DNA from 3 places in the Lysinibacillus sp. S1 genome. Region 1 is predicted to be linked to each of the others. Evidence: riboswitches for the same ligand, from Rfam matches in the RefSeq annotation. Region 1 holds a riboswitch; each other region holds the start of a gene.

What was found. Region 1 has a riboswitch for lysine ahead of ACHZEU_RS02275 (transporter substrate-binding domain-containing protein). Riboswitches for the same ligand answer to the same signal wherever they lie in the genome.
Positions count from the first base shown of each region.
Region 2: linked by a shared signal. The riboswitch ahead of ACHZEU_RS20225 (aspartate kinase) and the one ahead of ACHZEU_RS02275 (transporter substrate-binding domain-containing protein) in region 1 are both predicted to bind lysine.
Region 3: linked by a shared signal. The riboswitch ahead of ACHZEU_RS12245 (amino acid permease) and the one ahead of ACHZEU_RS02275 (transporter substrate-binding domain-containing protein) in region 1 are both predicted to bind lysine.

Region 1 is NZ_CP173154.1:441,130-453,859, reverse strand. Features, by position in the region: gene ACHZEU_RS02295 (response regulator transcription factor) at 1-448, shown strand, start outside; gene ACHZEU_RS02290 (HAMP domain-containing histidine kinase) at 445-1,830, shown strand; gene ACHZEU_RS02285 (2-oxoglutarate dehydrogenase E1 component) at 2,063-4,888, shown strand; gene odhB (2-oxoglutarate dehydrogenase complex dihydrolipoyllysine-residue succinyltransferase) at 4,979-6,250, shown strand; lysine riboswitch at 6,592-6,778, shown strand; gene ACHZEU_RS02275 (transporter substrate-binding domain-containing protein) at 6,898-7,755, shown strand; gene ACHZEU_RS02270 (amino acid ABC transporter permease) at 7,926-8,651, shown strand; gene ACHZEU_RS02265 (amino acid ABC transporter ATP-binding protein) at 8,664-9,395, shown strand; gene ACHZEU_RS02260 (DUF6501 family protein) at 9,659-9,856, shown strand; gene ACHZEU_RS02255 (toxic anion resistance protein) at 9,905-10,972, opposite strand; gene ACHZEU_RS02250 (5-bromo-4-chloroindolyl phosphate hydrolysis family protein) at 10,969-11,619, opposite strand; gene ACHZEU_RS02245 (hypothetical protein) at 12,035-12,247, shown strand; gene ACHZEU_RS02240 (CPCC family cysteine-rich protein) at 12,312-12,608, opposite strand; gene ACHZEU_RS02235 (acylphosphatase) at 12,729-12,730, opposite strand, start outside.
Region 2 is NZ_CP173154.1:4,046,691-4,053,321, reverse strand. Features, by position in the region: gene sdhA (succinate dehydrogenase flavoprotein subunit) at 1-1,722, opposite strand, end outside; gene ACHZEU_RS20235 (succinate dehydrogenase cytochrome b558 subunit) at 1,789-2,397, opposite strand; gene ACHZEU_RS20230 (YslB family protein) at 2,670-3,104, shown strand; gene ACHZEU_RS20225 (aspartate kinase) at 3,203-4,429, opposite strand; lysine riboswitch at 4,563-4,740, opposite strand; gene uvrC (excinuclease ABC subunit UvrC) at 4,848-6,631, opposite strand, start outside.
Region 3 is NZ_CP173154.1:2,462,592-2,475,321, forward strand. Features, by position in the region: gene ACHZEU_RS12215 (LuxR C-terminal-related transcriptional regulator) at 1-1,003, opposite strand, end outside; gene ACHZEU_RS12220 (Nramp family divalent metal transporter) at 1,226-2,491, shown strand; gene ACHZEU_RS12225 (ABC transporter permease) at 2,539-3,228, opposite strand; gene ACHZEU_RS12230 (ABC transporter ATP-binding protein) at 3,221-4,144, opposite strand; gene ACHZEU_RS12235 (sensor histidine kinase KdpD) at 4,275-5,210, opposite strand; gene ACHZEU_RS12240 (response regulator transcription factor) at 5,217-5,909, opposite strand; gene ACHZEU_RS12245 (amino acid permease) at 6,059-7,522, opposite strand; lysine riboswitch at 7,605-7,781, opposite strand; gene ACHZEU_RS12250 (MFS transporter) at 7,960-9,168, shown strand; gene ACHZEU_RS12255 (hypothetical protein) at 9,230-9,763, opposite strand; gene ACHZEU_RS12260 (nitric oxide synthase oxygenase) at 9,813-10,859, opposite strand; tRNA gene ACHZEU_RS12265 (tRNA-Glu) at 11,434-11,505, opposite strand; tRNA gene ACHZEU_RS12270 (tRNA-Asn) at 11,507-11,583, opposite strand; tRNA gene ACHZEU_RS12275 (tRNA-Ile) at 11,590-11,663, opposite strand; tRNA gene ACHZEU_RS12280 (tRNA-Gly) at 11,668-11,741, opposite strand; tRNA gene ACHZEU_RS12285 (tRNA-Phe) at 11,747-11,822, opposite strand; tRNA gene ACHZEU_RS12290 (tRNA-Ser) at 11,829-11,921, opposite strand; tRNA gene ACHZEU_RS12295 (tRNA-Ala) at 11,935-12,010, opposite strand; tRNA gene ACHZEU_RS12300 (tRNA-Pro) at 12,026-12,102, opposite strand; tRNA gene ACHZEU_RS12305 (tRNA-Arg) at 12,118-12,194, opposite strand; tRNA gene ACHZEU_RS12310 (tRNA-Lys) at 12,213-12,285, opposite strand; tRNA gene ACHZEU_RS12315 (tRNA-Gln) at 12,299-12,373, opposite strand; tRNA gene ACHZEU_RS12320 (tRNA-His) at 12,383-12,458, opposite strand; tRNA gene ACHZEU_RS12325 (tRNA-Trp) at 12,507-12,580, opposite strand; tRNA gene ACHZEU_RS12330 (tRNA-Tyr) at 12,585-12,668, opposite strand; tRNA gene ACHZEU_RS12335 (tRNA-Thr) at 12,676-12,730, opposite strand, start outside.

The sequences.
Region 1 (12,730 bases):
CATTTTATTAACGGCACGAGATGCTGTGATGGATCGTGTAGCAGGACTCGATGCAGGGGCTGATGACTATATCGTCAAACCTTTTGCGATAGAAGAGCTGCTGGCTAGGATACGGACGATTTTACGTCGTGTCACGCCAGAGCAGACAAGCAGTGAATCTTTATGCCTACGGGATATTGAAATAGATGTAGCTGCCTATGAAGTTTTCGTTCAGGGGAATAAACTTGATCTAACAAAGACAGAATATGACTTATTGAAACTATTAATCGAGCACAAAAATAGAGTATGTACACGAGAGCATATTTTAACATCCGTTTGGGGCTATGATACGGATATCGAAACCAACGTGGTAGATGTTTATATCAGACATTTACGTACAAAGCTCCCTGGGGCGATGAATGATTATATTGAAACCGTTCGCGGTGTTGGGTATGTGATGCGAGAATGAATAAGTTAAGAAATTATTTACGTCAGCAGTCCCTGCAAAAAAAATGGATGCTGACCTCAAGCAGTGTCATCTTTATTAGCTTTACGATTATTTGTGTAGTCGTCTATGTTTCTCTGCATACATGGTTATTAAATGATGAGGAGAGTAAGGTCAATCGGACAAGTAAGGATATCATCTCTTTTTTAGAGTCCCAAGGTCCTACAATTACCATTCAGCAAATTCAGCAAAATACAGGCTTGCTCAAATCGATTGCGGATCGTGATGAGACGGTCCGAATATTTAATGCTGATGGGGTGGATATTTTACGAATCAATGATACCTCTGCTGCTGCACCACTTAATTCGTTGCAAGAAATTTTTGAGATGACCATTGATAAGCAGGATGTGCTGGTCATCAATGAACCGATTCGGATGGGCTTTTTCCAAGGCTATATTCAGGTGATTCATCCGTTAACTAGTTTTCAATCTCTCATGCATTATCTTTTGACAGCCATGCTGATTGCAGGGTTAGGAGCCTTAGTGTTATCTGGCTCTATTGGCTATTATCTAGCGAACTATTTAATGAAGCCACTACACGAATTGCGTGCATCCATGAAAACTGTGATGGATCAAGGATTTAAGGAGCCTATACAGCTAACCTATACATCACATGACGAAATTGGTGATTTACTAAAGATGTATAATGCCATGATGAACGAGCTGCAAATCTCATTTACCCAGCAGCAGCAATTTGTCGCCGATGCTTCTCATGAGCTGCGTACACCGATTCAAGCAATTGAAGGGCATCTTTCTCTTTTAAAAAGATGGGGCAAACATGATCCTGCCATATTAGAGGAATCCATTGATACCTCCTTAACAGAAATTGCTCGTATGCGCAAAATGATTGAGGAATTATTAGAACTTGCACGGCGTGAGGAAAAAGATGAAACAAGTGAGGCCAATGCATTAGTGGTCATCGAAGCAGTGATGGATGAGGTAAAGCTTGTTCATCCACAAGCGCGAATATCGCTGTCGAAACATGGTGAAATTGGTCCGTTATTTATCACCGAAAATGCACTAAGTCAAATCGTTCGTAATATAATAGAGAATGCCATTCGTTATTGTGAAAAAATTCCTGAGATACAAATTTCTATTTCTGTTGCTGGAAATTATGCATGTTTAGAAATTACTGATAATGGTATAGGAATAGCACAAGACAATATTCCGTTTATCTTTGATCGTTTTTATCGAGTGGATGAAGCAAGAAATCGCCAAATTGGTGGAACAGGCTTAGGGCTTAGTATTTCGAAGATGTTACTTGAAAAATACAATGCCACAGTAGAAGTCAAGAGTGAGGTTAATATTGGAACCGTTTTCTCGCTGAAAATCCCGCTAAAATATTAAGAAAAATACACGCTTTATTTCATTATTCTATCCTTTGCGAAAAAAATTGCTTAATTTGCTAAAAAGAGTTGTATTTTTTGTGAAGAGTAGTAAGATTGAGATGGAAAAAACGTTCTTTAAAATATGGAAAAGTAGTGAGAAACATTCTTTTAAAGAACGGCTAAATATTATATAATTAATTGCAATTTAATTAATGGAACTGCCGAAAGGCAAAATTTGGAGGTCATTTTTCATGTCGAACAACGTTACAACTGTAAGTTCTCCATGGTCAGCTTTCTCTGGTCCTAACCTAGGATATGTGATGGAGCAATACGACTTATTCTTACAGTCTCCTGAAGAAGTAGAACCGGAGTTAGTTTCTTTATTCCAACAATTTGGTGCACCAGTAGTAGTAGAAGGTGAAGTAGCTGTAGCTAGTCATACAGCAGCGGCTCCTGCTGGCGATTACAAAAAAGTGTTAGCCGCTGTAAAACTAGCAGATGCAATTCGTTCACGCGGTCATTTAGCAGCAGATATCTATCCTCTGAAAAACCGTGAACTACAAACAGCTCAAATTGAAGAAAGCGCGTTCAACTTAAGCGCTGCAGATTTAGCTGAAATTCCTGCAGCAATCTTCTTCAAAGATGTGCCAGCAAACGTGAAAAATGGTAAGGATGCAATCGACTATTTAAAAGCTATTTATACAGATAAAGTAGCATTTGAATATGGTCACGTAGTAGCTACTGAAGAACGTGATTGGATTCAAGCGCAAATCGAATCAGGCTCATTCAAACAAGCATTATCTGCGGATGAGAAGAAAGCCTTATTAGATCGTTTAACTCGCGTTGAAAATTTCGAGAAGTTTATTCATAAAACTTTTGTAGGACAAAAGCGTTTCTCTGGTGAGGGCTTAGATACGCAAATCGTTCTATTTGATGAAATTATTAAAACGGCAGAAGCAAAAAATGTGGAAAACGTACGTATTGGTATGGCACACCGTGGTCGCTTAAACGTTTTAACACACATTTTAAATAAACCTTATGACATGATGTTCTCTGATTTTGCACATGTTTCCAATGATTTATTTATGCCAGAGCATGGCCGCCTTGAAATTACAAAAGGTTGGACAGGTGATGTGAAATACCACATGGGTGCTTCTTACAACCGTGAATCCGGTATGAATGTGAAATTGGCTTACAACCCATCTCACTTAGAAGTGGGCAATCCAGTAGTACTTGGTGCTACTCGTGCAACACAAGATGATACATCTAAACCAGGGCAACCTATTTTTGACCGTACAAAGGGCTTAGGCATTCTTGTACACGGTGATGCTGCATTCCCAGGTCAAGGGATTGTAACAGAAGTGTTAAACTTCGCTAAAACAGAAGGCTTTACAACAGGTGGAACAATCCATATTATCGCAAACAATATGATTGGATTCACAACCGAACATTATGATTCTCGTTCTTCTGTGTATTCTTCTGACCCTGCAAAAGGCTATGAAGTACCAGTAATCCATGTCAATGCAGATAGCCCAGAGGCAGTAGTGCAAGTTGGACGTTTTGCGGCAAACTACCGTCAAACATTTGGCAAAGACATTATTGTGGACTTAGTAGGTTACCGTCGCCATGGTCATAATGAAACAGATGACCCAACAGTGACAAACCCAGAAACATACAAATTAGTGTCTAAACATGAAACAGTGCGTGCATTATATGGTGCACAATTAGTGGCAGAAGGTCTTGTAACTGCTGATGATGTAGCTGCACTAGATACAGCTATCTATGCAGAAATGCAAGCAGCCTATGACCACGTCAAAGAAATGGCAGAAAAAGATGATCATCATCATTTAGAAATGCCAGAAGAATTAAAAGTAGAGTTCCCACAAATTGATACAGCAGTAGGTGCGGAACGTTTAGAAAAAATCAATGAAGAGCTTTTAGTGTTTGAAGAAAACTTCGAACCACAGAAAAAGCTTGGTAAAATCTTAGAAAAACGCCGTGATGCTTATGCGTCTGCAAAAGTTGACTGGGGTCATGCTGAAACTTTAGCGTATGCAACGATTATTCAAGATGGCACACCAGTACGCTTTACAGGTCAAGATGCACAACGTGGTACATTCTCTCAACGTCACTTAGTACTGCATGATAAAAACAATGGCAATGTCTTCACACCACTACACCATATTTCTGGTGCGAACGCATCCTTTACAGTACACAACTCTCCACTGACTGAAGCTGGGGTGGTAGGCTTTGAGTATGGTTACAACCTAGAAAATAGCCATGTACTAACAGTATGGGAAGCACAATTCGGTGACTTTGCGAATATGGCACAAGTGATGTTTGATAACTTTATTTCAGGGGCACGCTCAAAATGGGGTCAAAAATCTGGTCTAGTTATCCTTTTACCTCATGGTTATGAAGGTCAAGGTCCAGAGCACTCTTCAAGCCGTATGGAACGCTATTTACAAATGTCAGCTGAAAATAACTGGTTTGTAGCGAACTGTTCAAATGCAGGAAACTACTACCACTTATTACGCCGTCAAGCAGCATTATTAGGTACAGAAGGAGTACGTCCACTTGTAGTCGTATCACCAAAATCATTATTACGTCACCCATTAGCTGCGGCGAATGCTGAGCAATTAGCAAATGGTTCATTCCAAGAAGTGATTGAACAACCACGCTTAGGGGCTAAACCAGAAGCTGTAGAGCGTATCGTTTTAGGTACAGGTAAAGTGATGATCGACTTAGCAGAGCGCGTGAAAGACGGCGAAGGCTTCGATCACCTACACATTATTCGTGTAGAACAACTTTACCCATTCCCAAAAGAGCAAGTTGCTGGTATCATTGCTAAGTATCCTAATGCAAAAGAGATTGTTTGGGTACAAGAAGAACCTAAAAACCAAGGCTCATGGAATTATGCATTAGAAACATTATATGAACTTTCAGAAGGTAAAAAACTTCGCTATGTAGGCCGTCCTGCAATGAGCTCAACTTCTGAAGGGGATGCAGATTCTCATAAAGCAGCACAAGCAGCTCTTATTGAAGAAGCGGTTGCTGAGCCAGTAAAGGTTAAATAACATATATCAATTTTTGAAACCGGGCTACTTGCCCTTAAGCAGTAGCCCTTCTATGTGCGTCATGCACGTTAATCAAAGGAGGAAATGAAAGTGGCTGAAATTAAAGTCCCTGAATTAGCAGAATCGATTACAGAAGGTAGTATCGCACAGTGGGTAAAAAAAGTGGGCGATCGCGTTGAAAAAGGTGAATTCATCGTTGAACTTGAAACAGATAAAGTAAACGCTGAGATCATTTCTGAAGAAGCAGGTGTATTAACACAAATTTTAGCTGAAGAAGGCGATACTGTACTAGTTGGTCAAGTTATCGCAGTAGTAGAAGCAGGCGAAGGCGCAGCAGCAGCTCCAGCAGCGGCAGCTCCAGCAGCGGCAGCACCAACTGAGGCAGCACCTGCACCAGCAGCGCCACAAGCAGCACCTGCACCAGTTGCAGCAGCTCCAGTAGTAGAAGAAACTTCTGGTGAGCGTGTAGTTGCATCTCCAGCAGCACGTCGTCTTGCACGTGAAAAAGGTATTGACCTTGCAGCGGTATCTCCAGTAGATCCACAAGGACGTGTACGTGTACAAGATGTAGCAGCTCATGGTACAGCWSRAGCACCAGCAGCAGCACCTACATCCGTAGCAACTTCAGGTGGCCCAGTAGTATTCACACCAGCAGCTAATTCTGACCGTGTAACAATTGAAAAAATGAGCCGTCGTCGCCAAACAATTGCAAAACGTTTATTAGAAGTTAAACAATCAACAGCAATGTTAACAACATTCAACGAAATTGACATGACAAACATCATGGCACTTCGTAAACGTAAACAAGAAGAGTTTGTAAAAGCAAACGACATCAAACTTGGTTTCATGTCATTCTTCACTAAAGCTGTTGTTGCAGCACTGAAAAAATACCCATACGTAAACGCTCAAATCTCTGGCGATGAGATTCATTTAAATAACTTCTTTGATATCGGTATTGCTGTATCGACTGAAGAAGGTTTAGTCGTACCAGTTGTACGCGATGCTAATAGCAAAAACTTTGCAGAAATCGAAAAAGATATTGCTAACTTAGCGACAAAAGCTCGTGATAAAAAATTAGGCTTAAATGACATGGCTGGTGGATCATTCACAATCACAAATGGTGGTGTATTCGGTTCATTAATGTCAACACCAATTATGAACGGTACACAAGCTGGTATTTTAGGTATGCACTCAATTGTAAACCGTCCAGTTGCAGTAAATGGTGAAGTTCAAATCCGTCCAATGATGTATGTAGCACTTTCATACGATCACCGTATCATCGATGGTAAAGATTCTGTAGGATTCTTAAAAACAGTTAAAGAATTAATCGAAAATCCTGAAGATTTATTATTAAATTCATAATTCCATTAAACCCTGCGAACAATGTTCAGCAGGGTTTTTTTGTATGACGAAAGGTATTGAGCGATTCTATGCTTGAAAGAGTACGAATGGTACATCGTTTATAGGAGCAAAGAAAGAAAAAAACGCAACTTTTCTCATATGTAGAACATACTCTATAATAAATATTTGTTGTAATTTTCAGAAATATCAACAAAAGTTCAACGATTTAAAGTGGAAGCAGAACGCACAATATCCTAATATTGTCATTAGTCAGAAAAATGTTAAAATCGTCTTGACGAACATATTAGTTTTATAGTAGTATCTAAATATCAATTAAATAAACAAACCTCACGAATTGTTACCAGTGAGGTAGAGGCGCGGTATTTATTAGTTCATTGTTGAGTAAAAGCAAGCGAAGACGCAATGAAGAAGGAAATATCGCCGAAGTATAAAAGGAGCTCGTACTTTTATACTGGGTCTGCAGTGAATAAGTGCAGGACTGTCCTAGTAAATGGATTTCCAGATTTACTAGGTTGTGCTATCTCGGAAACATGGAAATTATAGTGAGGATTTGGGCAACTGTCATAAAAGGTAAGACCTAAGTTCAATAAACTTAGGTCTTTTTTAGTACAGTTGTCTTATTTTTTTACAGAAAAGGGGAGTTTTTCATGAAAAGAAAATGGTTGTTAGTAATGATCTCTATCATGACGGCAATTGTGCTAGCTGCATGTGGCACAAGTGACAAAAAAGAGGGCGGTTCAAGTGATGCTGGAACTGACAAAGAAGAAGGTGGCGGTGAATTCCGAATTGGAATGGAGGCTGGCTACCCACCGTTCAACTGGACACAGCAAGACGATGCAAATGGTGCAGTGAAAATTGCGGATAATGCAGAGTATGCAGGTGGCTATGATGTACAAATGGCAAAGAAAATCGCTGAAGGTCTAGGCAAAGAGTTAGTCATTGTTAAAATGGAGTGGGACGGTTTAGTTCCAGCGCTACAATCAAACAAAATTGATGCAATTATTGCAGGTATGTCACCAACAGAAGAACGCAAGAAAACAATTGATTTTACAGAAAACTATTATACTTCTGATTTTGTTATGGTTATTAAAAAAGGTAGCAAATATGAAGGCGCAAAATCGATTCAAGACTTCTCAGGTGCTAAAATTACATCACAATTAAATACATCAAACTACACAGTTATCGATCAAATTAAAGGCGTAGAAAAGCAAACAGCAATGGAGAGCTTCCCAGCAATGCGTGTGGCGTTAGAAGCAGGTAAAATTGATGGCTATGTAGCTGAACGTCCAGAGGGCATTTCCGCTTCTGCTGCCAACGATAAATTCACCTATGTAGCATTTGAAGAAGGCTTTGATACAGACCTATCAAATACTTCAATTGCTGTAGGCTTACGTAAAGATGATGCAAATCGTGAAAAAATCAATGAAATCCTAAAAGGCATTTCAGAAGATGATCGTCAAGCGATTATGGAAGAAGCTATTTCTCAACAACCCGCAGCACAATAATGACATGGCACGGACTAGCAATTAGTCCGTGCATGATCATTTCATCATTATCAAAATGAGAACCTCTCTACATAATGATAATGTCCTAGCGTGACAAATCATAGAATGGTAGAAAGAGCTAGGACACAAAAGAAATAAGCGAGCAAGATGACATTGTTAGGAGGAACATCATGAGTCTTGAATGGATACTTTCAATTATTGAAAACAACTGGCAAATGTTTTTACGAGGTGCGTATTATACGTTACTGATTTCGAGTATTAGTACAATTATTGGTGCATTTATCGGATTTTTCATCGGAATTATGCATACGATTCCAGTTCGTAAAAAAGGTGTGAAATTTTATAGCTTAAAGCTCATTAATTTTATACTAACATGCTATGTTGAATTTTTCCGTGGTACACCAATGATTGTACAAGCTATGGTTGTCTACTACGGATTAGATATCGCATTCGGTATCGATATGCACTTTATTACAGCAGGTATTTTAGTCGTTTCCCTCAATACTGGGGCATATATGGCAGAAATTGTTCGTGGCGGTATTGTATCCATTGATAATGGTCAATACGAGGCAGCATCAGCAATTGGCATGAATCACTTCCAAATTATGCTTCATGTTGTCTTACCACAAGTAGCGCGTAATGTTTTACCAGCGACAGGTAACCAATTAATCATGAATATTAAAGATACAGCCGTATTAAATGTCATTGGAGTAACGGAATTATTCTTCCAAACAAAATCAATTTCGGGTAACAACTTCCGTTATTTCGAATCATTCTTCGTTGCATGTGTTCTTTATTTCATCATGACATTTACCGCATCTCGCATCCTTCTGTATGTTGAAAAACGTCTAGATGGTCCTGATGCCTATCAAAAAGAACAAAAAGAAGCCGTATAGGGGGACGCACAAATGGCAGTCATTAAAATCGAGCATTTAAGTAAATCATTTGGACGTAACCAAGTGTTAAAAGATGTGAATTTCCAAGTGGAAAAAGGGGAGGTAGTTTGTTTAATTGGCTCCTCTGGCTCTGGTAAATCCACATTGCTTCGTTGCATAAATTTATTAGAAACGCCAAGTGGCGGTCAAATTATTTATAAAGGGGAAGACATCCTAGATGAAAAGCACAATATTCAAGAATATCGCACACATTTAGGCATGGTGTTCCAGCAGTTCAATTTATTTAACAACCACAATGTCATAAGTAATTGCACGGTGGGCCAAATCAAAGTGTTAAAACGTTCGAAAAAAGAAGCAGAAGAAACGGCGCTTAAATACTTGAAAATCGTTGGCATGGATCAATATGTGAATGCCAAGCCCCGTCAACTCTCAGGCGGACAAAAGCAGCGTGTGGCCATCGCTCGTGCCTTATCAATGAATCCTGATGTAATGCTATTCGATGAGCCAACATCCGCATTAGACCCAGAAATGGTGGGTGAGGTATTAAAGGTAATGCGTCAGCTAGCAAACGAGGGCAATACGATGCTCATCGTGACACATGAGATGGAATTTGCCAAAGAAGTAGCAGATCGTGTTGTCTTTATGGATAAAGGTGTAATTGTGGAAGAAGGCCCTCCAGCACAAGTATTAGTCAATCCACAACATGAACGTACGAAGGAATTTTTAAAGCGTACATTAAAATAAGCACAAAAAAGTGAGTCCAACCTGTTGGACTCACTTATTTTCTAGAATTCCATTCTGCATAAAGTACAAAGCAGATTGCGAATGCTACAGCAATGATAAAAAACCATTGCGGTACACCACCAAAACTCATCATAACACCTCAAATGTTCATTTTTTTTGGATAGAATAGGTATAGTATTTCTTTTTTCTCCACAAAAGACCAAAAATATTATAAAATAAGCAATAGACATTAGCTTTTGCTAGTAAAGAGAGGTAGAGAGAATATGTTACATTTAAAATGGAAAGATGCGCCAACATTACGAACGGTTACTTGCAAACATACAAATGCATCGAAATACTTAGTATCAAACGTATTAACAGTAGGAAAAGAGTATGAAGTGAAAAATGAAACAGAAGAGTTCGTTTTTATCATCGACAACACAGGTAATGTCGGTGGCTACTATAAAGATTATTTTGAATAAAAACAAACAGGGTGGTTCAGAACATTTGCTGAGCCACCCATTTTTTTGTTAATCTCGCTGATAGCTGCTAGCACCCGCCACATCCTGTAGCTGTTGTTTCTCTTGTTCAGTTGCGGTATGCAGGGCAAAGACATCTTTAATTGCTGTTTGCAGCTCTTGCTGTGTTTCTTTAAACTTCGAAACTTGCTGTTCAAACGTGGGACTTGAGAAGCGATCATGAGCCCTTGATAATCGCTCCTCTAAACGTGCATAATGATGATCCATATGCATCGATAGCATCATCGCCAGTTGGTTTTTCCAGAGCGGAATCAAGGTAACGATAGAAAACTCAATTTTTTCAGCTAATGTTTGATTGGCCTGCTGAATCATACGAATTTGAGGAGCTGTTTGCAGAGCGACTTGCTGTGATACTTGTAAATCATAAATACGTTGATCGAGTCTTTCGATTTGAGCAGCAAAGTCATTTAATTGCTGGATCGCAAGTGGCTGTTTGGTAGCTTGGACACTCGTTATTTGTGCAGGTAGCTCTACCTCAATGGCTTGCTGCTTTTTCATTTGTCCTGCGGCAATCGCCGTTGCCAATTCCTCAAAAAATCCTCGATTATGGGCATAAAGCGCCTCTAAGTTTTCAACATCTTTTATCAGCTGAAGCTGTGCACGTTCCAGCTGAACGCCAATGCGTTCCACCTGTATACTAATACGTTCAAATTCTGTGAGTGTTTGCTTCACATTAGGCTCGGTTTTGCCAAAGATTTTTTTGAAAAAGGTTTGCTTTTTTGGTTCCAAAGCAGTTGGATCTACTCGATCTAACGTCTGCATTAAAGAATCCAGCATTTGACCAATTTTAGTGACATCCTTTTGCTTTACTTGAGCAAGCATGCGGTCGGCAAATTGAGACAGAGCTCGCTGTGAATCTTGCCCAAGGGACAGCAATGATTCAAAATCAGTCAAATCGATTTGACTGGCATACAGTAATGCACGACTTTGTGCAAGAGGCGATAGCGTTTCATAAGTCGCCATCGCCTCGTTTTGCGGAGTTGTTTCTAAATAGGATTGGACTAGTGGAGAAAGCCCTGGTATGGTATTTAGTTGAAATGCGTGTTCGTTTGCTGTCATTTATCATCGCCTCGCCAGTCCAATTGTTCTCTACGTCTAAGATTGGAACGATTTGCGAATTCAATCTCCATTTGCAGATGATCGATATCATTTGCAAGTGCATCCTTTAAATCAATTTGAATTGTGTCATTCAAATCAGTTAGGGTTTCTCGTGTTTTGGATAAAGTTAATTGAATTTCCTTATCCTTCACTGGCTGCTTGGAAAGCATTGTATATTTATCCGTTAATTCTACAGCAGAAGGTAAGTGTGCATAGAAAAATGGTTCCACATTATAAAATTTACGTGGGTCTGTCTTGACGATTTTGACGATATTTTTGGAGATACGCGTCATTTCAAGTAGTTGTTTAAACGCTGAAACAGAACGTACACGTAAATAGTTTTGACTCAATGTTTGAATATGCTTATTAGCTGTTAATACTTGTGTTTCAATGTGTTTGAATTCTTCTTTTGTGATGCCTGCTATTTGCATGACTTTCTTTTTTTGTCTATGTTTCAGCAACGATGTACTCGTCGCATAGGAACCCGCAAACAGTAAACCACCAAGGAAGAATCCAGGATTTGCCGCAATTGCTGCAATAGAAACAGTTGTGAGCGAAATAAGAAAGCTGGCACTATGTCTAGAGAAAAACTGTCCGACACTAAGCATTGTTTCATCCTCCTTGCTTTTCAATATGTCTATCTTCTTATACGAAATAATCGACATAAAGTTTCATTGAAAATTAATCCCTTACATAAATTTTACTGCTATTTGTGAACTTTCTCAATGATAATACATAGAATAAGTGAGTTGTTTCGATGAATAAGTCGGTTTTGTTATCCTTAGGAGCCATTCTGACATGGGAATGACGATTTTTTGCATCTCGGTCCCTGAATAGAGGAGCGTAATTTGATTCAAGAGCGGCTTCTGCCTCAAAGCGAGCGGTTAAGTGAGATCCATGAGCGGCTCCAACTCGAAAAGGAGCGGTTTATTCTCTAAGAAGAGCATCTTCATCCAAAATGAATGAGTCTTGTATGAAAATTTTTCCAAATGAATTCGTAACTGATACAAAGGGGGATATAGGATGACGAAAATTTTTCTGGTGTCTATTACAAAAAATATGGATGAACCAGTAAGTGAACAGAAAGTGAAAGAAAAAGTCTTTGAGAAAAAATCAAAATTAAAAGCCTATTTAAACAAAGAAGGCTATATGAAGGAATCTAAAAATCAATATGTGAAAATCACTGATGAATCGATATTAGTTGCTGCCATTCAAAAAATAAAAATCAAAAAATGATGATAGGTCATGTTCTTAAGAGCATGACTTTTTTGCTTTCAATAACTAGGAGAGGAGGCATCATTCAAAGAACCCATAGCCCAGTGTCAGCTCTCTTGAAAAACGGCTTCCAATTTGAATCTTTTTCGTCTTTTTCGTTTGGTTTTCTTACAAACGCAATACATCGTTCTTCGCATGCACCAAATATATTAAAATTTTTCTGTGCTTGCCTTAAGGATAGCGTATTAGCTCCACCTCCAAAGTCATAATCATAAAATTGAACGCCGTCATCTTCCCAAAAACAAATTTCACATATCTCGTATGTACCTGGTGGTTTTCCTTTCATTGTCTTATATCCGCAACAAGGACAAGTAAATTTCATTATAATCACTCCCAAATATTTTTCGATAATTTTATCATACTTCCTATATGACAAAATGCAGTGTTAAGATTAAAAATTGTTGAACCCCTCTCTAAAACAACACTACAAAAAAGCCAGACATT
Region 2 (6,631 bases), 1.1 Mb from region 1:
TGGTGGGATTAATGAAACGTCGACTTCTTGGTACGTGATGATTGGATTACCAGTAGCTGGGTCAAACTTCGCCATTGTTGTTTTTAAGAAGTTCTCATCATCACGGTTAGGGAAATCAGGTTTATAGTGTGCACCACGAGATTCATTACGTAATAGTGCACCTTTTGTCATTACTTTTGCAAGCACTAACATATTTTTAAGCTGACGTGTAAAGTGTGCGCCTTGATTGCTCCATTTTTGCGTATCATTGATGTTGATGTTGTTCCAACGCTCAGTAAGCTCATCAAGTTTTTTCAATGTATCTTCAAGCTGATCATTGTAACGTACTACAGTCATTGTAGCAGTCATCATTTCACCAAGCTCTTTATGCAGTAAGTAAGCGTTTTCTGTGCCTTCCATTTTCATGATAGCATCCCATTTCGCTTGTTCCTCTTTTACACGAGCATCGTAAATCTCTTGTGGAAGATCTTCAGCATGCTTTTTAAGGTGTTTTACATAGTCTACTGCGTTTGGTCCTGCAACCATACCACCGTAGATAGCAGATAATAATGAGTTTGCACCAAGACGGTTTGCACCATGTTGAGAGTAATCACATTCACCTGCTGCAAATAGACCAGGAATTTCAGTCATTTGATTGTAGTCAACCCATAATCCACCCATTGAATAGTGAACTGCTGGGAAAATTTTCATTGGTAATTTACGTGGGTCATCCCCTACGAATTTTTCATAGATTTCGATGATACCACCAAGTTTAACGTCCAATTCATGTGGATCTTTATGTGAAAGATCTAGGTATACCATGTTTTCGCCATTGATACCAAGTTTTTGGTTTACACAAACGTCGAAAATTTCACGTGTTGCAATATCACGTGGTACTAAGTTACCATAAGCTGGGTATTTCTCTTCTAGGAAGTACCAAGGTTTACCGTCTTTATAAGTCCAAATACGACCACCTTCACCACGAGCTGATTCTGACATTAGACGGTTTTTGTCATCTCCAGGAATCGCTGTTGGGTGAATTTGAATGAATTCACCATTCGCATATGAAGCACCTTGTTGATAAACGATAGAAGCAGCAGAACCTGTGTTAATAACAGAGTTTGTTGTTTTACCGAAGATAATACCAGGGCCACCAGTCGCCATAATAACAGCGTCTGCACGGAATGATTTAATTTCTTCTGTACGCATATCTTGCGCTACGATACCACGACAAACGCCGTCTTCATCGATAATAACACCAAGGAATTCCCAGTGTTCATATTTATTTACTAAACCAGCTACTTCATGAGAACGAACTTGCTCATCTAGCGCATATAGTAATTGTTGACCTGTTGTTGCACCAGAGAAAGCTGTACGGTGCATTAAAGTACCACCAAAACGACGGAAATCTAAAAGTCCTTCTGGTGTACGGTTGAACATAACACCCATACGGTCCATTAAGTGGATAATGCCAGGTGCTGCATCACACATACCTTTAACTGGTGGTTGGTTCGCTAGGAAGTCCCCACCATAAACTGTATCATCAAAGTGGATCCATGGAGAATCCCCTTCACCTTTAGTATTTACCGCACCATTAATTCCGCCTTGCGCACAAACAGAGTGTGAGCGTTTTACAGGAACTAATGAGAATAAATCAACTTCAGTACCAACTTCAGCTGCTTTAATCGTTGCCATCAGACCGGCAAGACCACCGCCGACAACAATTATTTTGCTTTTCGCCATGATTATTTCTCACTCCTCTTAAAAAATTGCAATGATTGCATGTGCTCTATCGTAGCTTCTATTGAATTATACGAAAGCTAAAATAGCAGCCACACCAACTACACTTAGAATTACGAAAAGAATGTTTGTTACGTAAGTAGCGATCTTTTGAGACTGAGGAGATTGTGTAATACCCCAGCTTACTAGGAATGCCCATAAACCGTTAGATAAGTGGAAAGTTGCTGATAAAATACCAACAATGTAGAATCCAAGCATGAATGGATTAGCAACAATATTCGCCATCATGTCGTAATCAACGTGTGTGCCAAGTGCTTTTTGAATACGAGTTTGGAAAATATGCCATGCAATAAATATCACTAAGAATACACCAGTAAAACGTTGTAAAGAGAACATCCAGTTACGGTACGTGCTGAAACGTCCTGTGTTTGGTGTAGCAGTGAATGCAATGTAGACACCATAGAATGCGTGGAACATTAATGGAATATAGATGACAATCCATTCAACTAGGATAAGGAATGGAATCTTTTCCATTACTGCGGTAGCATCGTTGTAACTTTCTGCCCCGCCTGTTGCTGTAAAGTTAATGAACAGGTGCATCGTTAAAAACAGACCTACTGGAATGATCCCAAGTAGAGAATGTAAGCGACGCCATAAAAACTCTCGATCTTTCGACAAGACTGTTACCCCCCTTAGTACTTAAAATAGCACAACAAAAGAAGTCATCATTTTGTAAATGATACTTCATTGACTGTGTATTTCATCATGGTACAATATTATGACATGTTTATTGTACTCTCAAGAGCTACGAGCGTCAAGGCAACTCGGAGTTTTTCATAGAGCTTATTAAAGAACTAATCTAGTACATGATGCGTCGTTTTTTCTCGAAAAATCTATCATTACTTTATTACCGTTAAATTTTAAGAAAATTCTAAGAAAGAAGGATAACAATGTTAAACACTCCATCTCCTACAATCTCATCATTTGGCTATGAGATCATTCGTGATCATATTCTATCTTCTATACTTGGTAAACATGAAGATGACGTCCTTTATTGGGCAGGTAAAGAGCTTGCTCGCAAGTTCCCATGTAAAAGTCAAGATGAACTTATCGCATTTTTCGCAGATGCCTGCTGGGGTACATTAGAACTCATAAAGGAATCAAAAGATGGACGTATTTTCCAGTTGACAAATGACCCTGAAATTCTTCAAATAAAGCAGCGTAGCTTTAAACTTGAAGCAGGATTTATAGCAGAGCAAATTCAACTAGCTAAAGGCTACCTGACAGAATGCTATAATGAAAAACGGGAAAAGCAACAATACGTCATGTTTACAGTCAAATGGGACGTTAAAGAACGTATTATGAATACCATTCCCACAGAATAATTAAAAAGGATTGTCTCCCATTAAAGAATGGGATGACAATCCTTCTTTTTTCTTCCTTTTATTTCGGTCAATTACATAAAATGCTGTTTCTTCTATTATTATATGTAAAGTGCTTGCTCTAAATTAAACTCATCATGGAGAGCATTAGCTGCTTGGATCATATCATCCTGTGGTACAACAACGGACACTTTTATTTCAGAAGTACTAACCATTTTTACAGGGATATTTTCACGACGTAACCGATCAAACATACGAGCAGCAACGCKTGGATTGGAAGCCATGCCTGAACCAATAATAGAAACTTTTGCTAGTCCAATTTCGAAGTCAGCAAAACTAAATCCAAGTGATAATTTACTATCCTCTAAAACACGTAATGCTTCCGCAAATTCCTCTTTTAAAATGGAAAACGATACAGTTGGCTTCAACCCATCAATAATGGCTTGGACAATAATATCTACATTAATACGGTTCTCTGCAAGAACCGTAAATATATCTGCTAATGAAGCATTGGAAAAAGCATCATACCCTACTGTTAAACGAATAATATCTGATTCAAATGCAACACCACGAACGACTAAATTTTTTTCCATTTCCACTTCCTCCTTCAATAAAGTGCCTACTGATTCTATTAAACTTGAACGTATAATAACAGGCATTTGAAATTTCTTCGCTAACTCCACCGCACGAGGATGTATGATATGAGACCCTAAATTCGATAATTCCAACATTTCATCATATGAAATTTCTTGAAGCTTTTGGGCATTGGGAACATATCGTGGATCTGCTGTATAAACACCATCCACATTTGTATACATATCTACTCTCTCCGCTTCCAACGCTATGGCAAGTGCAACAGCAGCTGTTTCAGCTCCACCTTTTCCAAGCGTGGTGATATTGTGCACTTCGTCAATCCCTTGTTCTCCAGCAATAACCACAATTTGTCCCTGTGCAAAATGTTCTTCCATACGACTAATATCTATATAGTCGATACGAGCATGTCGATACATACCATCCGTATGTATACCAGCTTGCCATCCAGTTAGAGACACAGCCTCATAGCCTGCTTCCTGCAAAGCGATGGTAAATAAAGCACTAGATAATTGAGAGCCAGTTGACAAAACTGCATCTAATTCTCTTTTCGACACATCGTCAGTTAGTTGGTGTACCATCATTTTCATCTCTTTCGCAGTGTGTCCCATCGCTGCAACGACCACTACTACATCCAATCCTTTGTCCTTTTCAGCAATCGCTTTCCTAGCAGCCTCTTGGATTTGTTCAGTAGAAGCTAATGCAGCTCCTCCAAACTTCATCACGATTTTAGCCATTTCTTTCGTTCTCCCTTCCAGTTCATGTATTTCACCAAATTATGGGGGGTAAAACCGTTTCTAGAAAACTAAAAGGCAGCCTCCACATAACGTGAAAGCTGCCTATAACATGTACAATAATCGTAACTTGCGCATGTGTGATAGCTCTCCGAAACGTTTAGAATCGACAGTCTTACATTTCTTAAATGCAAAACCAGTACAACAATGGAACAACAATCCTGTACTTCGGCAAGCTCCCCTTTCACACAATATCTCTGGACTTGTCCATCCTCCATCGTGTTACTCTTGAATCTTGCACCTCTATCATCACTTTAAAGTGAATGTATTCAATTCATTAAGCCTTTGCGTAAACAAACTAGTCACGCAGTTGACTCTTCATAACATTGAAAACAATGTTATTTATAACCATAGCACATGCCTATTCCTTTGACAATGATTGTTGCTGAAAATAGCTAAAAATTTGGCTTGCTAAATTAGCGGGCATCCCAGCCTCCTGTAATGCTAGCTCGCTCGCCTCTCGAATTTTTTTGACTGAACCGAAATGTTTAAGCAGCTGTTGCTTTCGTTTTGGTCCTACCCCTTCAATATGATCTAATACAGATTGAATGGCATGCTTCTCATGCTGTTGACGCAAGAAGGTAATAGCAAAGCGATGGACTTCGTCTTGAATTCGTTGTAATAAATAAAAGCCATCACTTGTACGTTTTAAGCTAATCACTTCTGGTGGATCACCAAACAAGAGCTGAGATGTATTATGCTTATCATCCTTGGCTAAACCAGCAATCGGTATAACAAGACCAAGCTCATCTTCTAGTACTTCACGGGCTACTTCCATTTGTCCCTTACCACCATCAATTAAGACTAAATCTGGTAATGGTAGTCCTTCCTTTAAAACACGTATATAGCGACGACGTATAACCTCCTGCATTGCACCGTAATCATCATGCTTGGCTGCTGTACGCGTTTTATATTTTCGGTACTCCTTTTTCGCAGGCTTCCCATCAATGAAAACAACCATAGCAGACACTGCATCCGTTCCATGCATATGACTATTATCAAAAGCTTCAATTCGTAAAGGTGTACTAATACCCATTGCTTCACCAAGTGCCTCACAAGCACCAATCGTACGTTCTTCCTGACGCTCTATTAGCTGGAATTTAGCTGCCACAGCAATTTCAGCATTTTTGGTAGCTAATTCAACCAATTCCTTCTTTTGACCTCTTTTCGGTGTGAGCACTTTAATTTCTAATAATTCTGTTAAGATAGCTGCATCAATGGCTTGTGGAATAAAAATTTCTTTTGGCTTAATATGCTCTGGCTTTTCATAAAAGCGCCCAACAAATGTTAAAAATTCTTCCTCTGCATCTTGATAGATGGGGAAAATTGAGACATCGCGCTCAATCAGCTTTCCTTGGCGTACAAAGAAAACCTGAACACACATCCATCCTTTTTCAACAGCATAGCCAAATACATCTCGATTTGTTGTATCACTTGAAACTATTTTTTGTTTCTGCATAACCGTATCAATATGGGCAATTTGGTCTCGGAATTCCTTCGCTCGCTCAAATTCCAGGTTTTCTGCAGCTGCTAGCATTTTAACTTCAAGCTCTTTTTTGACTGCCTCCACACCACCATTTAGAAACTTCGTCATATCCTCAATCATTTCTTGATAAACCTGACCTTCAATTTCCTTCACACAAGGTGCTAAGCATTGACCCATGTGATAGTACAAGCAAACCTTGGAAGGTAATTGTACACATTTGCGCAGCGGATACAATCGATCCAATAGCTTTTTCGTTTCACTTGCTGCATAGGCATTCGGATAAGGACCAAAATATTTTGCCTTATCCTTTTTTACCTTCCGTGTCGTAATCAGACGAGGATGTTTTTCATTCGTAATTTTTAAATATGGATAGGTCTTATCATCCGTTAACATGACATTATATTTTGGATCATGTAATTTGATGAGATTCAGCTCTAAAATAAGTGCTTCAATATTTGATGACGTTACAATATACTCAAAATCTTCTATTTCACCTACAAGCCTTTGCGTTTTCCCTTCATGTGTTCCCGTAAAATAAGAACGTACACGGTTTTTTAGAACTTTTGCTTTACCGACATAAATGATAGTCCCCTGTCGATCCTTCATCAAATAGCAGCCAGGTTGATCTGGTAAAATATCCAGTTTTCGCTTTATTAAAT
Region 3 (12,730 bases), 2.0 Mb from region 1:
ATTGCCTTTGAAATTCTACCTGTAGGGCATGCCTAAATAAAGTTTGGTAACGATAAACGGGTGGATGAGCTTGTACTTGTTCGATAAACAAACAATTTTTCTCCAGCTCTGAGAATGTAGTTAAACTATCTAATCCGTTCGTGATGGATCCACAAACACTCGGATCTAAGTAGTTTAAAATGGAAGTTCTTAGTAGAAAATCTTGCAATTCTTGAGGTAATATTAAAAGAATTTCTTGCATGAAGTACTCATGTATATATGAACTAGCTTTGGCTAAAATTTCTTCACTACTAAGATTACCTATCATTCCACCTGTTGATAGCTTTATCAGTTGGATACCTGCTATCCAGCCCCCTGTAGTCTTTAATAAAGGCTTCAGCGCATCCTTCTGTTCATCATTAGTAACAGAATTAAAGAAAGATTGTAGCTCTTCTAAATCAAAACATAATTGACCCGTCCCGACTTCTAGTATCCAACCTTTTACACGCCATTTTGCTAGTGGAAGTTCTAAATTAGTTCGTGTAGTTATATAGATCCGTGCATTGGCTGGTAAATATTCAATAAGTCGATTGATAATTTGATGAATTTGAGGGTTGTGGATTTCTTGAAAATTATCAAAAACAATATGAATATTTTCTTTATATGTATCCAAATCGTTTAACAGTGTATCTATAATTGTTTCAAAAGGTGGTGTTTCATCTAGTATATTGTTTAACTTTTGTTCTACATTCAATATGCTAAAAGATAATGTATGTATTAAGTACTTTAAAAATCTCACAGGATCATTGTCATTCTGATCGATAGTAAACCATGCTACCGATTCATCAATATGCTTCAACCACAGACTTAAAAGAGTCGTCTTTCCGTATCCTGCGGCTGACCGTATAATGGTTAGTTTCTTCATTCGATTGTTAGATAAAATAGAAAATAATTTCTTCCTCTCTAATACATTTGGCACTGTACGTGGAATTGTTACTTTTGATTTTACCCATACCATATCCATCACCTTGTCTCCCTTCTACATTTCATTAGTTCTATAAATTTCGAATTTTCCCTGCAATTTAATTTTTCTACTCATTCACTTCATCCAAAAGAGCATACTTATTTTAGAAGGATAAAGCAAACTACTTCACTTTTTTTATTCCTAGCGTTAGAATACTAATATCTTATTTTCCTATAGGAAACTTTATTTCACTGATGATACTTTTTGAAACGAGGGAACAATATGGTTTACAAACGAGTCACAAAATCGTCTGCAGAGGCGGTTTTAGATGGAGATATAAAAGGTTGGCGAAGACTCTTGCCATTTTTAGGACCTGCTTTCATTGCAGCAGTTGCCTATATTGATCCTGGCAATTTTGCTACAAATATTACAGCAGGCTCTCAATACGGCTACCTGCTACTTTGGGTTATAGCCTTTTCTAATTTAATGGCCGTGTTAATTCAGTCCCTGTCTGCCAAGCTTGGGATTGCGACAGGAAAAAATTTACCTGAAGTAGCACGCGAGCATTTTTCTAAAAAAACATCTATCTTTTTATGGATACAGGCGGAATTGGTCATCATTGCCACAGACCTCGCGGAATTTATCGGAGCAGCATTAGGGCTTTATTTACTTTTTAATATCCCAATGCTTCCCGCCGCATTGATTACAGCAGTGGGTTCATTCGCTATTTTAGAGTTGCAAAGAAGAGGATTTAGAGCCTTTGAAGCAGGTATTTCTGGAATGGTTTTAATTGTTGTATTGGCATTTGCCTTCCAAACATTTTTAGCGCAGCCAGCATGGGGCGATGTGGCGATTGGCATGTTCACACCACACTTTGAAGGTGTAGATTCACTATTATTAGCAACAGGTATTTTAGGTGCAACCGTTATGCCTCATGCTATTTACTTACATTCTTCTTTAACTCAAAGTCGTATTATTGGTCGAAATGAGGCAGAAAAAAAACGTATTTTCCGTTTTGAATTTATCGATATTATCATCGCTATGATTATTGCTGGTGCCATCAATATGAGCATGCTCATCATTGCCGCAGCCGTATTCCATACCCAAGGTGTTGTAGTTGAAGATTTAGATGTTGCCTATAATGGCTTAAAAGTTGCGCTCGGCCCAATGGCTGCCATTTCCTTTGGTCTTGGTTTACTTATTGCAGGGCTTGCTAGCTCCTCTGTAGGGACTTTAGCTGGTGACGTAGTGATGCAAGGCTTCATTCAAAGAAAAATACCTCTTTATTTACGTAGAGCGATTACCATGGTGCCACCACTTGCAATCATTGCCTCTGGTGTGAATGCTACCTATGCTCTCGTTCTTAGTCAAGTTGTTTTATCATTTGGTATTGCCTTTGCACTTGTCCCTCTTGTTATGTTTACAAGTAAACGAGACATTATGGGAAGCCTAGTTAATCACCGTATTACAACTGTTTTAGGTTGGTTTGTCGTAGTCGTTGTTATTACGTTAAATATTTACTTACTGTGGGAAACAATTTTTGGATAACAAAAAGCCAGGTACTCTATAGCAATGAGCACCTGGTATCTTTTTGATTAAACATCCACCTTTTCGATATTTCTAATGGCTAAATAAGCAATACCAAGACCCACGATTGCTAAAGTAATTGGAATAATAATAATATCGTTTAAAGTAAAGTTACCTGAATTTGACGAAGTTACAGACACAATTATAATAGATGAAATGATAGTTGTCGGTATAGAGTATTTTCTCATCCCGAAATACAATGGGATTAAAGCTATACCTGAGGCAGCAATCGCATTCATCAATACAGAAGGTATTTGCTGGATAATTAAAGAACTAGATAGTACATCAGGAATTAATTCATATCGATCGCTTATGATACAAAAAATGGTTGTAATAAGAGCATTGGAGATAATGATCATACTGAAAGTAAATAGCATGACAATAGCAAGCTTTGCGACCATTAATTTCTTTCTACTTATAGGATACATAAAGGCTAATGTAATGGTTTTAAATTTATATTCTCCGATGATTAACTTAGCTATTAACGTAGAAGCAAAAATCATAAAAACTGCTCTTACAAATGAATCAATAACACTGAATGCAACCTCATAATTTTCAAGCCCTGGGTCTCCTTCCACTTTAGAAATAAATAAAATCATAAACAAAAAACCAAGAATAACAAAATTAGCGATAATGGCTCCTTTAACATATGAACCTAAATGAAATTTTTTCATTTCTAAACGCATTAAATTAAGCATGGACAACACCTCCATTGATTAGCTTTAAGAAATAATCCTCTAATGAACTAGTTTTTTTACTAATCTCTTCAATCTCAACGTCATGTTCAATTAATGCTCTCGATAGGCTTTGTTGGGATACTGTTGAGTCGTATATACGTATAGAGTTATCATCCATCAGCTTAAAATTCGTAATGTTTAATTCGCTTTCAATAATAAACGCTGCCTTTTTCCCATCACTTACGATCACTTCCGTATAATTGACCTGATCACGATTAATAGTATCCATTGCTACCTCAGTGATGAGCCTTCCATTCTTAATAACACCTATTGTATCGACCAATTGTTCTATTTCAGCTAGAATATGACTAGAGATAATAATAGTTATGCCGTACTCCTTACAAAGCATCTTGAAAAGCTCTCTTAACTCCTTTATCCCTACTGGGTCCAATCCATTAATTGGTTCGTCTAATATAAGTAACTCTGGCTTTGTAATAATGGCCCTTGCGATGCCTAATCTTTGCTTCATCCCCAGAGAAAAATCTTTAACCTGCTTATTCTCTGTATTCGATAACTTTACTAAATTAAGAACATGTGCAATTTCTTTCTTATCATAATAACCCATGTATTCACAATGTAATTCCAGGGTCTCTCTAGCCGTTAATTTTTCATAAAAAATAGGATATTCAATAATTGTCCCCATTCTTTTTAGTATTTCATAGGATTTGTCCGTCAATTTCGCCCCCAAAATTTCTACATCCCCACTTGTAGGTTTCGTAAGATTAGTTAGCATCTTCATAACAGTCGTTTTACCCGCACCATTAGGACCTAAAAATCCATAAATCTCACCTTTCTTAACGTTCATATTGACAGCAGAAACAACTTCCTTTCCATCGTACACTTTCGTAAGCTGATTTGTTTTTACAATGTATGTCATGTAATTCTCTCCCTCAATTGTGACTAGTTTCATTATAAAAAATGAAACTCTCTATTTTATTACTGCATTCTTACAAATTTCTTAAGTAAAAAAGCCTGCAAAGCATTAAAGCTCTACAAGCATAATGGATTCAATACATCATTCGCTTTAACGAAATCGTAAAAATAGTTTTTTCATAGGGAATACTCGATAAACGGATCGAGCCATTCATTATTTCTACAAGCCGCTTTGTAATCGTTAGCCCCAGACCGCTACCTTGGAAAGATTTATTTCGAGAATCCTCAAGTGTATACATCCTTTCAAAAACGCGATCGATATGGTATTCATCAATGCCCTTGCCACAATCCCACACATCAATATCGATATTGGCTTCATCGTTTCTTATAGTAATTCCAATTACATTGCCATCTGCTCCATATGCAATAGCATTAGACAGTAGATTGTTTAGCACTCTATTTAATGCTTCTTCATTACCAAGTGCATATATGGAGCTTTCAGGGATATCAATTTTAATATCTAATCCCAATGAAGTAACCAAATCGTAAAAAGACAAAACATTTTTTCGGCATATTTCACTGACATTGATTTTAGTGATTGGATAATCTGTGTCCCCAGCCTCTAATTTTGCCAAGTCAAAAAATGTATGAATAATTTTTAATACCTCTAATGTTTTAGCATGTACACCCGTAAGTAAACGTTGCTGTTCCTCGTCACTAATCCCGTTTTGAAGTTGAAGCATTTCAATATAGCCAAGTACAACGGTTAAAGGCGTTTTAAGATCATGTGAAATATTGGCCAACATCTTTTTCATGGAATTTTCCATTTTACGATGTGTAGCCTGAATTTTTTGATGTTGATCTAGCAAAGTATTCAGTGTAATAAGTAACTGTTGAATTTCTGAATTTGTAGTTGTTACTAGAATCTTTTCATACGTCTGTTCATTCACAATTACGTGTAGTTTTCGATGAATATATTGGATAGCACGTTCTTGTTCCTTCTTGATTTTCCATTGAAAAATAAGAATGCCGATTAGCAATACAATGATTAATAATAATAGAAATATCATATATTTTTACCCTTCAAATTTATAGCCGATTCCCCATAGGGTTTTAATATAGTGAGGATGTGACGGATCATCTTCTATTTTTTCACGGAGTCTTCTGATATGTACATTTATAATATTTTCATCTCCATAATAGGCATCTTTCCATATCGTCTGATAAATTTGCTCTTTGGTAAAAACTCTGTGACGATTTGTCACAAACAATTTTAAAATGGAAAATTCCTTTGATGTTAGCTTTATCTCTTGTCCGCTCTTTGTTATTGAGAAATTAACGATATCTATCTTTAAATTATCAATTTCAAGGACCTCTTGCTTTTGTTCAGCTTGACTAGAGTATTTCGTAGCTCTTCTGATAACAGCCTTTACACGTGCTGAAAATTCCAGCATAGAAAAGGGTTTAGCAATATAATCATCTGCCCCTAATCCTAAGCCCAATGCTTTATCAACATCACTGTCTTTTGCAGACATAATAATGATAGGAAGTGCTGCCTGCTCTCTAATAATCTTTAATACTTCCAATCCATTTAATTTAGGTATCATAATATCTAAGATGACCAAATCAAAGATATTTTGCAAACAATTTTGTAATGCCTCTTCGCCATTAGTCGCTGTTGTGACCTGGAAACCTTCCATCGTTAAGTAATTATCAACCATTTCACGAATGGCTTCATCGTCTTCTACAAGTAAAATATGCTTTTGCACTATGATGCACCTCTCCTATCAAACCCAATTTCCATATGTATATTACATTACCATATTTATGATGTATCATTAGAGATTTGTTTATGAGTGTTGAAAAAAGAGCTGCTCCATAAACCATCACTCTTTGGTTTATAGAACAGCTCTATTATTTAATCTTCAACTTTTAAATCACAATCTTCAAGTGGAAGCATTTTTGTTTTGTGCTTTAATTTATAGCCAAACCATAATGCTAAAAATAATGGAATCCCAATATACGAAACAAGGATACCGTACCAATCAATCTTATCGCCTGTAAAGGCTGTGTAATTTTGTCCAATGACTACGATCATACAAACTGTAAAAGCAAATAATGGTCCAAAAGGATATAATTTGGCTTTATAAGGTAATAACTTTGGATCTAAGCCTTGTGCATCAAACGCTCGGCGGAAACGATAATGACTAAACGCAATACCTAGCCATGCAATAAAGCCAGACATTCCAGAAGCATTTAATAGCCAGATATAAACCACTCCATCGCCAAAGAAGGATGCCAAAAATGCTAAACAGCCTACAGCTAATGTTGCCATAAGTGCATAAATCGGAATACCTCTACGACTTAGCTTTGCAAAAAATTTAGGTGCATGTCCATCCACTGCTAATTGCCATAACATACGAGAAGATGCATATAGTCCTGAATTTCCTGCTGACAGCATAGCCGTTAAAATAATGGCATTCATTAATGAAGCAGCAAAGGCAATACCTAGGCGGTCAAACACTAGTGTAAACGGTGATACTGCGATATCTTCTGATAATAAACGTTCGTCTGTAAATGGAATTAACATCCCAATTGCACCAATCGCTAAAATATAGAACAAAAGAATACGCCAAAATACAGATTTAACAGCCTTCGGAATATTTTTACCAGGATCATCTGTTTCACCAGCTGTAATTCCTAGTAATTCTGTCCCTTGGAATGAAAATCCTGCAGCTAGGAAAATACCAAATGTAGCAAGGAAGCCACCATGGAATGGCCCATCACTAACAAAGAAATTAGTGAAACCTACAGGAGCCTGCCCACCTAAAATACCAAAAATCATTAGTAAGCTAATGATAATAAAAACAATAACCGTTGCTACTTTAATCATGGCAAACCAATATTCACTTTCACCATAACTTTTTACGGATAGTAAATTAAACGTCAATACAACAGCAATAAATAATACTGTCCAAAGTGCTGATGAGCTATCTGGGAACCAATATTTCATAATTAATGACACAGCAGCAATTTCGGCAGCAATGGTGATTGCCCAGTTATACCAGTAGTTCCAGCCTAATGCAAAGCCCAAGGCAGGATCTACAAATTTGGTTGCATACGTACTAAATGAACCTGAGGATGGCATATAGGCAGCCATTTCCCCTAAGCTTGTCATTAAAAAATACACCATAATACCGATTAAAGCATAGGCAAGCAATGCTCCTCCAGGCCCTGCCTGAGCAATTGCACCTCCACTGGCTAAAAATAGCCCCGTACCAATTGTACCGCCTAAAGAAATCATTGTAATATGACGGCTTTTTAATTCTTTTTTCAGCTTCGGCGCTTTATGTCCGAGCTGATTTACTTTTATTTCACTCACGATATAGCTTCCTTCCTATTTATGAGGCAAAAAAATGCCATCACATATACACTGTGATGGCTACGTTAATCCTCAGTTTTTCCTACATGATAGCTCAACACGTTGTGCAAACGTGACAGTTCTGTTCCTTTCGGAGACAGCCCCAGCATGAGGTTTTCAAGTCCCCTCACACTTCGGCAATATTTCCTTTCAACTAATTTCATCAATGCTTGTCATTTCAATTAGCATACTTATAAATATCGCGACCTCTACCTCAATACAAACATGAGGCATATAATTATTAAATTTATGATGTTTATTATACTAACATAAGACCATAGACATTTCAATACAACCACAAATGTTCTGTATTTTATGAATCTTCTACTATTTTTAATAGTGTGATAAAGTGTTATAGTAGTTCAATTAGAATGGTTATTATTAGGGGGGATTTTATTTTGACTACAAATGATCATTCCACTAGTTTTCCAAGTAAAAAAATTAGCTGGAAAGGAACAACCTTACTTTTAGTCTTTGGAGTTATCTTTATAGCCTCTACATTACGAATGCCACTAACTGTTGTTGGCCCAATTATATCCTTTATCCGTGAAGATCTTGGAATATCTAATGTTTTGGCAGGCTTTCTAACAACGATACCATTGCTGGCTTTTGCTGTTATATCTCCATTTGCACCAGTTGTAGCACGCAAACTAGGGCTTGAGCTAACATTATTTTTATCAACTTTTCTCTTGGCTTTAGGAATTGTCCTACGTTCACTTGGTACTACAGAATTACTTCTATTGGGTACTGTGTTAATTGGCGTAGCCATTTCTTTTGGAAATGTACTAATTCCAGGATTATTGAAATTGAAATTTCCCTATCATGTGGGTTTATTAATGGCCTTTTTCACCATGTCCATGAATTTTACTGCTGGCCTTGGTGCTGGTATTAGCTATCCGATAGCTAATTCATCGTTAGGCTGGCAAGGTGCACTTTCCATTGCACTCATACTCGTTCTAATTACAATCTTAATTTGGATACCTCAACTAAAATCAAATAAACCGGAACCAGTTACTACATCTAAGAAGACCAGTACACCTTTATGGAAATCACCTGTTACTTGGGCTGTCACAGGGGCAATGGGTTTACAATCTTTATTATTCTACACAACAGCAGCTTGGATACCTGAGATCTATATTGCTCAAGGTTTAGCACCTGATAAAGCTGGCTGGATGTTTTCAATCATGCAATTCTCACAAGTACCAATGGCCTTAGCAGTGCCTATTATTGCTGGTAAAATGACTTCTCAACGCCCACTTGTATTGATGTTTACATCCTTCTATTTAGTAGGCTTTGTTGGGGTTGTCATGGAATGGACAAGTCTTGGGGTACTGTGGATGGTTCTTCTAGGGTTAGCAGGTGGTTCTTCATTCGCCCTAGCAATGATGTTCTTCACTCTCCGGACTCGTACTGCATTTGAAGCAGCAGATTTATCAGGCTTTGCGCAATCTTTGGGTTATTTATTTGCCGCAATTGGTCCTATTCTTTTTGGCTACTTGCATGATTTATTTGGCGGCTGGAATATTGCGGGATGGCTCTTTGTCGTTGTAGCAATGTTACTCTTCTTTTGCTCAATGAGAGCCTCTAAGGATGAATATGTGCATTAAAATTAAATAAAGCAGGTGGATTTGATTCCTCCATCTGCTCTATTTCTATAGTGTTTACACATTACTTAATTGTCGGGTTGCGGAGTAATGTTAGCAATTCAGCAAGGCATTCTGATGCTTCATTATTATGAGCTGTTATAGTAGAAAAAATAGGAACAGCCTCTTGTAAAAGCATATAACTATAATAGTAATAGCCTACAAAAGCTTGCTCCTCATAGCCCTTTGGCGTTTCTTTCTCCCACTCCTGCTCATCATTATCCTCATTTTCTATCCACAAATAGTTGACGTCTAATAGCTCCTGCATATTTTTAACAGTATTGACTGGGTCGAGATAATCCTTGGTAATAGCATGTGCCACAGCTAAATATAACTGTACCTCTTGTAAGGAGACAACCTCTAATTTTTTACGAGTAAGCTTTTTTAGCAGGACAAGCAAAACCCATGGTGTCACCTGCCACAGTGTACCTTGATGTTCAATTAATTCAGCTAGTTGTGTGTATTGCTCCTGTTCTATCAGCTTAGGAATGGCTGTACCTCTACCATAAGGTGTCGTCAATTGTCTCCATGGGATATTGGGAATTTGCTGATCTAACATAGTAAGCCCTCTCTCATCAAAAGTATCGAAAGTAAACAATTCTTTTACACTAATAGCATGGTTTTTGATAAAAATAATTTGGTGTATGATAAATATTTACATAGGGTTTATGGAATATATGAGTTGTGGCAGGGGAAAGTGGTGGGATTAACCATGTCCAGTTGCCTGTAACTTCTCTTCCTGTTGATTTTTCTGCCTCCTCAAACAATTTAAACTGCTGAGCTGCTGTATGATGATCAACAATGCTCACACCATCTTCTTTAAATGAGTGAAGAACAGCAATATTAAGTTCTACTAAAGCACGATCACGCCAAAGAGACGCTTGTTTGGTTGTATCAAGATTAAAAATCTCTGCAATTGCAGGTAACATATTATAACGATCATGATCTGCTAAATTTCGTGCGCCAATCTCTGTTCCCATATACCAGCCGTTAAATGGAGCTGCTTGAAAATCAATTCCAGCCATTTGAAAACGCATACTCGAAATAATAGGTACGGCATACCACTTCATTCCTAATTTTTCCACATCGTTTGACTCTGGATGACGGATTGAGACCTCTACTATATTTTCTTCAGGAATTACAAACATTTGAGGAGCACGATTATCTACCTGTATAACGAGTGGTAGTACATCAAAATCAGTTCCTTTACCTCTCCATCCTAACGACTCACACACTTTTGTAAATTTAATGGACTGTGAATCTCCAATAATGCCTGCATCTGTTTCATAGCCTGCATAACGAATTAGTTGATGATTCCAAATCCGTACTCTATCTGAAGCAAACACTGTTATAGTTGGACGAATTTTCCCATGATTTGTCGCATAATCAATATGTTCTAGTAATTTTTGAAAAATAGCCTTTTCATCTAAAACATCACGTGCATCTACCACATGCAGTGACTGCCAAAACAGACGTCCAATACACTTATTGCTATTTCGCCATGCCACACGTGCGCCAAAAACTAGCTCCTCTGTTGTTGGGTGATATTTACCTGCATCCTTAACTGCCTGTAATCTATTCTTTAACCAAAGTTCTGATTCATTTTGTTCTGTCTGATATAGACTTAAAAATTGCTGTATCTCCTGTATATTCATATCGATTCCTCCACTTATCCTCATATTAGAGGAACAAAACAACAAGCACCATGAAAATAGTAATTGAAAAAACATACATATTTTATATATGAAATAGTTTGTTCATATTTACTCTATAGACTCTCTTTCGTAAGAGAATGTAAGGGAGAAAGATTTTAATTATTATAAAAAGGCTACAGTAGTCATGTAGCCTTTTTCAGGGGGTTGTAGAACAAAGAAATCAATAGAATTTTTGTAAATGGTGAAAAAGCTATACGTTCTGGGCTACTTACTTGCTGCTGTTGCTTCGCTTTCGCATAGAGCAGAACCAGTTTCACAAATTCTCTGGCCAGGATTTCGCCTGTATCGCTATACTAGAGAAGTCGTCAAGCAGCCTTCACAAAAGTATTGACCATGGAAGTGTACGTGGTAAGTGAAACGGCTTATAGGATGCCCATAGTAAGATGCTAGGGGAATTAAATTCAGTCCCTCACCTTGCAAATAGGTCTTTTTCTGCTATTGCATTATCTTTTATCGTTTAAAGAACAGGAGAATAGAAAAAAGCATGTAACACACATCTGTGCTACATGCTTGATGACCCGTACGGGATTCGAACCCGTGTTACCGCCGTGAAAGGGCGGTGTCTTAACCACTTGACCAACGGGCCGTGGCTCCGAAGGCAGGACTCGAACCTGCGACAACCTGATTAACAGTCAGGTGCTACTACCAACTGAGCTACTTCGGAATAATATGGGCCTAAATGGACTCGAACCATCGACCTCACGCTTATCAGGCGTGCGCTCTAACCAGCTGAGCTATAGGCCCATTTTGGAGCGGGTGATGAGAATCGAACTCACGACATCAGCTTGGAAGGCTGAGGTTTTACCATTAAACTACACCCGCAATAATGGTGGGTCAGGACGGAATCGAACCGCCGACACTTAGAGCTTCAATCTAATGCTCTACCAACTGAGCTACTGACCCGAAAAATGGAGGAGGTAGAGGGATTCGAACCCCCGCGCGGTGTTACCCGCCTGTCGGTTTTCAAGACCGATCCCTTCAGCCAGACTTGGGTATACCTCCAAAAATATTACAATGGTGGAGCCTAGCGGGATCGAACCGCTGACCTCCTGCGTGCAAGGCAGGCGCTCTCCCAGCTGAGCTAAGGCCCCATTTATCATGAAAGATGGTCGGAATGACAGGATTCGAACCTACGACCCCTTGGTCCCAAACCAAGTGCTCTACCAAGCTGAGCTACATTCCGTAAACATGATTTTATTGGCGCGCCCGACAGGAGTCGAACCCATAACCTTCTGATCCGTAGTCAGACGCTCTATCCAATTGAGCTACGGGCGCATGTTAATTAAAAAATGATGAGCCATGAAGGACTCGAACCTTCGACCCTCTGATTAAAAGTCAGATGCTCTACCAACTGAGCTAATGGCTCGTGAAATTAAAAATGGCTGGGGTACTAGGATTCGAACCTAGGCATGACGGAATCAAAATCCGTTGCCTTACCGCTTGGCTATACCCCAATTTTAAAATGGGGCGACTGATGGGAATCGAACCCACGAATGTCGGAACCACAATCCGATGCGTTAACCACTTCGCCACAATCGCCACTATATAGATTATATTAGCTGTATTATGAACGAGTACCTCAATACCTGGCAGGGGCAGTAGGAATCGAACCCACACCAAAGGTTTTGGAGACCTCTATTCTACCGTTGAACTATGCCCCTAAAATGGTGGAGGGGGACGGATTCGAACCGCCGAACCCTAAGGAGCGGATTTACAGTCCGCCGCGTTTAGCCACTTCGCTACCCCTCCAAGGGAATGGTGCCGGCGATAGGAGTCGAACCCACGACCTACTGATTACAAGTCAGTTGCTC